2 regions of the Serratia plymuthica genome follow, and region 1 is predicted to be linked to the other one. Evidence: predicted binding sites of a transcription regulator. Region 1 holds the regulator's gene; the other holds the start of a gene.

The links. Region 1 encodes sigma-54, which starts transcription at its own class of promoters, with help from an activator protein. Its sites were predicted from a motif close to GTTGGCACANNTTTCGCTNT; they were not measured.
Region 2: the regulator sigma-54 is predicted to act here: its motif matches at 1,961-1,980, upstream of JK621_RS01455 (circularly permuted type 2 ATP-grasp protein).

The regions. Positions count from the first base shown of each region.
Region 1 covers NZ_CP068771.1:4,058,476-4,062,875, reverse strand. Annotated here, with positions in the region: gene lptB (LPS export ABC transporter ATP-binding protein) at 1-681, shown strand, start outside; gene rpoN (RNA polymerase factor sigma-54) at 732-2,165, shown strand; gene hpf (ribosome hibernation promoting factor) at 2,189-2,476, shown strand; gene ptsN (PTS IIA-like nitrogen regulatory protein PtsN) at 2,742-3,203, shown strand; gene rapZ (RNase adapter RapZ) at 3,334-4,188, shown strand; gene npr (PTS phosphocarrier protein NPr) at 4,185-4,400, shown strand, end outside.
Region 2 covers NZ_CP068771.1:298,911-303,310, forward strand. Annotated here, with positions in the region: gene JK621_RS01450 (alpha-E domain-containing protein) at 1-495, opposite strand, end outside; gene JK621_RS01455 (circularly permuted type 2 ATP-grasp protein) at 489-1,925, opposite strand; gene ridA (2-iminobutanoate/2-iminopropanoate deaminase) at 2,200-2,586, opposite strand; gene pyrI (aspartate carbamoyltransferase regulatory subunit) at 3,051-3,515, opposite strand; gene pyrB (aspartate carbamoyltransferase) at 3,528-4,400, opposite strand, start outside.

The DNA.
Region 1 (4,400 bases):
CGTAAAGTTGTTGAAGACGTCAGCCTGAAAGTGAAATCCGGCGAGATCGTCGGCCTGCTGGGGCCAAACGGCGCCGGCAAGACCACCACCTTTTACATGGTGGTCGGCATCGTCCAGCGTGATGCCGGGCGTATCGTGATTGACGAAGAAGATATCAGCCTGCTGCCGCTGCACGCCCGTGCGCGTCGCGGCATCGGTTATTTGCCGCAGGAAGCGTCGATCTTCCGTCGTCTGAGCGTGTATGACAACCTGATGGCCGTCCTGGAGATCCGCGAGGATCTCAGCAGCGAGCAGCGTGCAGACCGTGCGGTTGAGCTGATGGAAGAGTTCCATATCTCCCATCTGCGCGACAACCTGGGTCAGGCGCTGTCCGGTGGCGAACGCCGCCGCGTGGAGATCGCCCGTGCGCTGGCGGCTAACCCGAAATTCATCCTGCTGGATGAGCCTTTCGCCGGGGTTGATCCCATTTCCGTTATCGACATTAAAAAAATTATCGAGCACTTGCGTGACAGCGGCCTGGGCGTGCTGATCACCGACCATAACGTGCGCGAAACGCTGGACGTGTGCGAACGCGCCTATATCGTCAGCCAGGGCAAACTGATCGCTCACGGCACGCCGGATGCCATTTTGGCTGATGAGCAGGTGAAACGCGTTTATCTGGGCGAAGAATTCCGCCTCTGAGTGCCGGCGCGTCCTGATGGACGACTGTTAACGGAAGTAGACTGAAGATTATGAAGCAAGGTTTGCAACTCAGGCTCAGCCAACAACTGGCCATGACCCCCCAGCTCCAGCAGGCTATCCGCCTGCTGCAGTTGTCCACGCTTGAGCTCCAGCAGGAGATACAGCTGGCGTTAGAGAGCAATCCCCTGCTTGAGCAGACCGATCTGCACGAAGAAATCGACGCTAAAGAGACGACCGAGACCGAAGGGCTGGATACCCGCGAGGCGCTGGAACAAAAGGACATGCCCGAAGAACTGCCGCTGGACGCCACCTGGGACGAAATCTACACCGCAGGCACGCCGTCCGGCACCGGTACCGATTACAGCGATGATGAGTTGCCGGTCTATCAGGGCGAAACCACCCAGACGCTGCAGGATTACCTGATGTGGCAGGTGGATCTCACGCCATTCTCTGATACCGATGTCGCCATTGCCACCTCGATAGTCGACGCCGTCGATGACACCGGTTATCTCACCGTGCCGCTGGAAGATATTCTGGAGAGCCTGGGTGACGAGAATGTGACAATGGACGAAGTCGAAGCGGTTTTGAAGCGCGTGCAGCGTTTTGATCCGGTTGGCGTCGCCGCGCGCGATCTGCGCGACTGTTTGCTGATCCAGCTTTCCCAGTACGCAAAAGATACGCCCTACCTGGCTGAAGCGAGCCTGATCATCAGCGAACATCTGGCTCTGTTGGCCAATCACGACTTTCGCAGCCTGATGCGAACAACGCGGCTAAAAGAAGATACACTGAAAGAAGCGATGCTGCTGATCCAGTCTCTTGATCCGCGCCCGGGCCAGTCGATCAACACCGGCGAGTCAGAATACGTGATCCCGGACGTGCTGGTACGCAAGGTGCAGGACAGTTGGACGGTAGAGCTCAACGCCGACAGCATTCCGCGGCTGAAGATCAACCAGCAGTACGCCGCCATGGGCAGCAGCGCGCGCAACGACAGTGACGGCCAGTATATCCGCAGTAATCTGCAGGAAGCGAAATGGCTGATCAAGAGCCTGGAAAGCCGTAACGATACCTTGCTAAAAGTCACGCGCTGCATCGTCGAACAGCAACAAGCTTTTTTTGAACAGGGTGCCGAATTTATGAAGCCCATGGTGCTGGCGGATATCGCCCTGGCCGTGGAGATGCATGAATCGACAATTTCACGCGTCACCACGCAGAAGTTTCTGCACAGTCCGCGCGGCATTTTCGAGTTGAAATATTTCTTCTCCAGCCATGTGAATACCGACAGCGGGGGCGAAGCCTCTTCTACGGCGATCCGTGCTTTGGTGAAGAAATTGATTGCGGCGGAAAACCCCGCTAAACCGCTCAGCGACAGCAAGCTGGCCACCCTGCTCTCCGATCAGGGGATCATCGTGGCGCGGCGTACCGTCGCCAAGTACCGAGAGTCTTTGTCCATCCCGCCGTCCAACCAGCGTAAACAGTTGGTTTGACCTCAATAGAGAAGGAAGACACTATGCAGCTCAACATTACCGGACACCACATCGAAATCACCGAACCATTGCGCGAGTTCGTGAATACCAAGTTCGCCAAGCTCGAACAGTATTTTGACCGCATAAATCAGGTGTATGTCGTGCTTAGCGTGGAAAAAGTGCAGCAGATTGCGGAAGCGACGGTGCACGTGAATGGAGGCGAGTTGCATGCCACCTCGGAAGACGAGAACATGTATGCCGCAATTGACACCCTGATCGACAAACTGGCGCGTCAATTGAACAAACATAAAGACAAATTAAAACAACACTGACACTCTGATTCTCTTTCCGTCAGGGCACTGCTCAACGCAGTTTCAGCTATCGGCGCGTTCCCCGCCAGGGCAACGCGCCGAACGGTGATCAGGGTTAAAACAGGCGAAAGCCATCTTTTCAGGCGTCATTGACGCAGGCAGTTCGGTCACGGCCAGCGCGCAGAACCCCGAGCGTACACGCAAGTACGTGAGGCGTTCGAGCACTGCCCGGGGCCAAAACGACCCGTAAAACAGCCTGATAAGCATGGCTTTAAGTGAAGATGAGATGAACAACGAATATATGCAATTAAGCTCGGTGTTAAACATCGAGTGCACCAAAAGCTCGGTACACTGCACCAGCAAGAAACGGGCTTTGGAAATTATCAGCGAACTGGCTGCAAAACAGCTCAACCTGCCGTCGCAGGTGGTGTTTGACGCGGTTCTCACCCGGGAGCGCATGGGTAGTACCGGTATCGGCAACGGTATCGCCATTCCCCATGGCAAACTGGAAGAGGACACACTGCGGGCCGTTGGCGTGTTTATCCGTCTAGACCAACCTATTGCCTTTGACGCCATTGACAACCAGCCGGTCGATTTGCTGTTCGCCTTGCTGGTGCCCGCCGACCAATGTAAAACCCATTTGCATACCCTGTCGCTGGTCGCCAAGCGCCTGGCCGACAAAACTGTATGCCGTCGCCTGCGCTCGGCGCAAAGCGACGAAGAGCTTTACCAGATCATCACCGAGTAACGCCCGACTGGCGTGACTTCCAGCCGGGATAACGATACTGTTTAGCTACGATGGGTTCCGGCTCAGGCCGGAGTAATAAAGTTTCTAACGGTGGCGATAAACGCCACTGAGATGCCAGGGGAGTTGCCACATGGTGCTGATGATTGTCAGCGGCCGTTCCGGTTCAGGGAAATCCGTCGCCTTGCGGGCGCTGGAAGACATGGGTTTTTACTGCGTTGATAACCTGCCCGTGGTACTGCTGCCGCAGCTTGCCAACACGCTGGCGGAACGCAACATCTCCGCAGCGGTAAGCATCGACGTGCGTAACATGCCGGAATCGCCGGAAGTGTTCGAATATGCGATGACCCAATTGCCGGACTGCTTTTCTCCGCAATTGCTGTTCCTCGACGCCGACCGTAATACCCTGATTCGCCGCTACAGCGATACCCGCCGCCTGCATCCGCTCTCCACCAAGAACCTGTCGCTGGAAAGCGCGATCGATGAAGAGAGCGATCTGCTTGAGCCGTTGCGCTCAAGGGCCGACCTGCTCATCGACACGTCGGAAATGTCGGTGCATGAGCTGGCCGAAATGCTGCGTACCCGCCTGCTGGGTAAACGCGAGCGTGAACTGACCATGGTGTTCGAATCCTTCGGCTTTAAGCACGGCATCCCGATCGACGCCGATTACGTATTCGACGTACGCTTCCTGCCGAACCCGCACTGGGACCCGAAACTGCGCCCGATGACCGGCCTGGATAAACCGGTCGCCTCGTTCCTCGATCGTCACACTGAAGTGCACAACTTTATCTACCAGACGCGCAGCTATCTGGAACAGTGGCTGCCGATGCTGGAAACCAACAACCGCAGCTACCTGACGGTAGCGATTGGCTGTACCGGCGGTAAACACCGTTCCGTCTACGTAGCCGAACAACTGGCCGACTACTTCCGTTCACGCGGCAAGAACGTGCAATCGCGCCACCGGACGCTGGAAAAACGTAAACAATGACGGTCAAGCAAACGGTTGAAATCAAAAATAAACTCGGCATGCACGCTCGCCCGGCGATGAAGCTGTTCGAGTTGGTGCAGAGTTTTGACGCCGAAGTGATGCTGCGTAACGACAGCGGCACCGAGGCCGAAGCCAGCAGCGTCATTGCGCTGCTGATGCTGGATTCCGCACAGGGGCGGCACATCGAGGTGGAAGCGACCGGCCCGGACGAG
Region 2 (4,400 bases), 1.7 Mb from region 1:
GGTGCCGAGGCGGATAAAGCACATCGCGTCGCTGCGCAGCAGGGTGCCGAACATCGCGCCGCGGAACAGGTGCGATCGCTCCTTGACCCAGTCGAAGAAGCCGTCGGCGCCCACCGAACCTATGCCCTGTCGGCGGATCAGCTTCATTTCGATCCAGGTGGCGTTAATGCATTCCCAGACCTCGGAAGACAGACTGCCGCGCACCGCATGGGCGTTGTTCCAGCCCATTTGCAGGCAACTGTAGATGCTGCTGTGGTTACGGCTGTCGAGCGCAAAAAAGCTCACCAGATTGGCCATCGTCAGGTCGGGATAGGCGGCGGCGTACAGTTGCCCGGTGCCGGTCAGGTTGAGCGGCACCTGCAGATCATGATCCTCGCTGTCGCGGATCGGCATCATCGACAGTTTGTTGGTCACGTCGAGCACCCGGGCGATGCTTTCTGCCCGCTCCAGATAGCGGGCCATCCAATAGAGTTCACTGGCAGTTCGGCTCAGCATGCGTCATCCTCCAACACCCAGGTATCCTTGGTTCCCCCGCCCTGTGACGAGTTGACCACCAGTGAGCCTTGCGCCAGCGCTACGCGCGTCAGGCCGCCGGGCACAAGGCGAATTTCCGCGCCGCTCAGGGCGAACGGCCGCAGGTCGATATGACGCGGCGCCAGGCCGTCGTTGACGAAGGTCGGGCAGGTCGACAGCGCCAGCGTGTTCTGCGCAATGTAGTTGTGCGGTTTAGCCAGCAGCAGGGTGCGGAAGTGGGCGATTTCGTCCTTGGTCGCCGCCGGCCCGATCAGCATGCCGTAACCGCCGGCGCCGTGAACCTCTTTCACCACCATCTGCTCCAGGTTCGCCAGCACGTACGACAGCTCATTCTTGTGGCGGCACTGCCAGGTGGGCACGTTGTTGAGGATCGGCTCTTCCTGCAGGTAGAAGCGCACCATGTCCGGCACGTACGGGTAGATCGACTTGTCGTCGGCCACGCCGGTCCCTATGGCGTTCGCCAGCACCACGTTGCCGGCGCGGTAGACGGAAAGCAGCCCCGGCACGCCGAGCATCGAGTCCGGGCGGAACGCCAGCGGATCGAGGAAGGCATCGTCCACCCGGCGGTAGATCACATCCACCTTGCACGGCCCGGCGGTGGTGCGCATAAACACCGCGCCGTCCTTGACGAACAGATCGGCGCTTTCAACCAGCTCCACGCCCATCTGCTGCGCCAGGAAGCTGTGTTCGAAATAGGCGCTGTTGAAACGGCCCGGCGTCAGCACCACCACGGTAGGATCGTTGATCGGCGAGCTTTCGCGCAGGGTTTGCAGCAGGTGCGACGGGTAGCGCTCCACCGGGGCGATGCGCTGCTGGGCGAACAGCTCCGGGTACAGGCGCATCATCATCTTGCGGTTTTCCAGCATGTAGGACACGCCGGACGGGGTGCGAAGATTATCCTCCAGCACGTAATACTGGCCGTCGCCGTTGCGCACCATATCCACGCCGACGATATGCGCGTAAATATTGCGGTGCAGATCGACCCCCTGCATGCAGGGCTGATACTGATCGTTAGCCAGCACCTGTTCCGCCGGAATAATCCCGGCTTTCAGAATATGTTGTTGATGATAGATATCGTGCAGAAAGGCGTTGAGCGCCTGTACGCGTTGGCGAATGCCACGATCGAGCATCGCCCATTCGCTTGCGGGGATGATGCGCGGCACGCTGTCGAACGGGATCAGCCGTTCGGCGCCGTCATCCTCGCCGTAAACGTTAAAGGTAATGCCCACCCGGTGGAACAGCAGCGCAGCCTCTTCTCTTTTGCGTTGAATGGCCTTTTGGTCGGCCTGTTGCAGCCAATGCCAGTAAGCTTCGTAGTGGCCCCGGTGTTTACCCTCAGCCAGAAGCATCTCATCAAAAAACGGTGAAGCGGACAGGTCGATATTTAGCATCGTCACCTCGTTGACATTGCAGGCTGTAACAGGATCGAGCATAAAATGTGCCAAAATGTGAAAGGGGCGAAAAACGGCGTAAAAAGCAGGAAAAAGGCAGGGGAAAGCGCGATTTGGGTGCAGGCGCGGCGAGCGTTGCCTTAAAATGGGGCGAAAATGTAGTGCATTGGGGTAGCGATGATCCTTGATAGCGCACCCTAACGGATCGTTGCTTCAGATGGGACAAATAAAAACGGCCAGCCGATGGCTGACCGTTGGGCGCGGGGTCGTGGAATTAACGACGGACGGCGATGGCTTCGATCTCGATTTTCACGTCTTTCGGCAGACGGGCCACTTCGACGCAGGAACGGGCCGGGAACGGCGCGTTGTGCTCGGTGAAGAAGCTTTCGTAAGCGGCGTTGACGGTGGCGAAATCGTTCAGATCTTTCACGAAGACCGTGGTTTTCACGATGTCGGCGACTTTCAGGCCGGCGGCTTCAACGATCGCCTTAACGTTTTCCAGCGACTGGCGAGCCTGCGCGGAAACGTCGTCGGCCACAGCGCCGGTTTTCGGATCCACCGGGATCTGGCCGGAAGTGATGATCATGCTGCCCAGATCAACGCCCTGCACGTAAGGACCAATGGCTGCCGGGGCGAGTTCAGTGCTGATGTTACGTGACATTTTTTCTCCTAAATTTACCCTTCGTCTTTCAAACCGCAGCGTTGTTGGCTGCGTGTGCTTACCCCAGTCACTGACTTGAGTCAGCTCCTGGGGATGCCCACACTTGCCGCCTAGCTGCGATTCGAAATCCATTGGGTAATGATCCCCTTCGTCTTTCAAACCGCAGCGTTGTTGGCTGCGTGTGCTTACCCCAGTCACTGACTTGAGTCAGCTCCTGGGGATGCCCACACTTGCCGCCTGGCTGCGATTCGAAATCCATTGGGTAATGATCCCCTTCGTCTTTCAAACCGCAGCGTTGTTGGCTGCGTGTGCTTACCCCAGTCACTGACTTGAGTCAGCTCCTGGGAACTCTCGCACTTGTGGCTCGAAATCCATTGGGTAGCAACGTGGGTAGTTTCTTCAGAGACTCATTATAGGGAGCGGCGAGCAGATTAACAGCGCCACTCCCGGTAAATCGGCATATTTCAATCTGCCTGTAATACCACCTGATGTTCGAACTCTTTCTCGCAGTAGCGGCACTTCAGATGCACTTCGCCGTCGCGGGATTTCACGCCAAAGCTGGACGCTACCGGCTCGCTGCGGCTGATGCAGTTGCCGTTCGGGCAGGTCAGCACGCCGTCGATATGGTCCGGCAGGCTGAGGGTCAGCTTGCGCACCACTTCGTAGTTGTCGATGCGGTTCACCGTGGCTTTCGGCGCGTACATCGCCAGCTGGTTGGCCTGCTGCTCGGTCAGGAAAGTGTTCTCGATTTTGATCAGGTCTTTGCGGCCCAGCTCGTTGGAGGGCAGGTTCAGGCCGATGGTGATGCGCTGGTCGGTGGCGGTCAATTTGAACAGCGTCAGCAGTTTAAAGCCCACCTGCGCCGGAATATGGTCAATCACCGTACCGCACTTGATCGCTTCAACCTGCAGTTTGTTATCCTGAGTCATGATGGTTCCCCCTTAAAGATCCAAATCTGCGTTTAATACCAGCGCCAGCAGCGCCTGGCGGGCGAAGATGCCGTTGCCTGCCTGCTGGAAGTAATAGGCGTACGGCGTGGTATCCACGTCGGTGGTGATCTCGTCGATGCGCGGCAGTGGGTGCAGCACTTTGAGATTGGCGCGCGCGCCGGCCAGATCCGCCGCGCGCAGGACGAACTGCGCCTTCACGTTGGCGTATTCCGAAGGATCCAGACGCTCTTTCTGCACCCGGGTCATATAGAGAATATCCAGTTCCGGCACCACTTCTTCAATGCTGGCGTGCAGGCTGTACTCGATGCCTTTCTCTTCGAGCATTTTCAGGATGTAAGCCGGCATCGCCAGTGCATCCGGGGCGATAAAGTAGAAGCGGTTGCCTTCGAACTTGGCCAGCGCCTGCGCCAGCGAGTGTACGGTGCGGCCGTATTTCAGGTCGCCGACCATGGCGATATTGATGTTGTTCAGGCGGCCCTGGGTTTCCTGGATGGTGAACAGGTCGAGCAGCGTTTGGGTCGGGTGCTGGTTGGCGCCGTCGCCTGCGTTGAGCACCGGGATGCCGCCGGAAAACTCCGTCGCCAGCCGCGCGGCGCCTTCCTGCGGGTGACGCATCACGATGGCGTCTACGTAGGTGCCGATGACCGAGATGGTGTCGGCCAGCGTTTCGCCTTTCTTGCCCAGCGACGTATTGCTGCCGTCGGCAAAGCCGACCACCGAGGCGCCGAGGCGGTGCATCGAGGTTTCGAACGACAGGCGGGTGCGGGTCGAGGCTTCGAAGAAGCAGCTGGCGATCACCTTGTGCTTGAGCAACTCGGGTTGTGGGGTGGCTTTCAGGCTGGCGGCGGTGCGCAGCACCAGCTC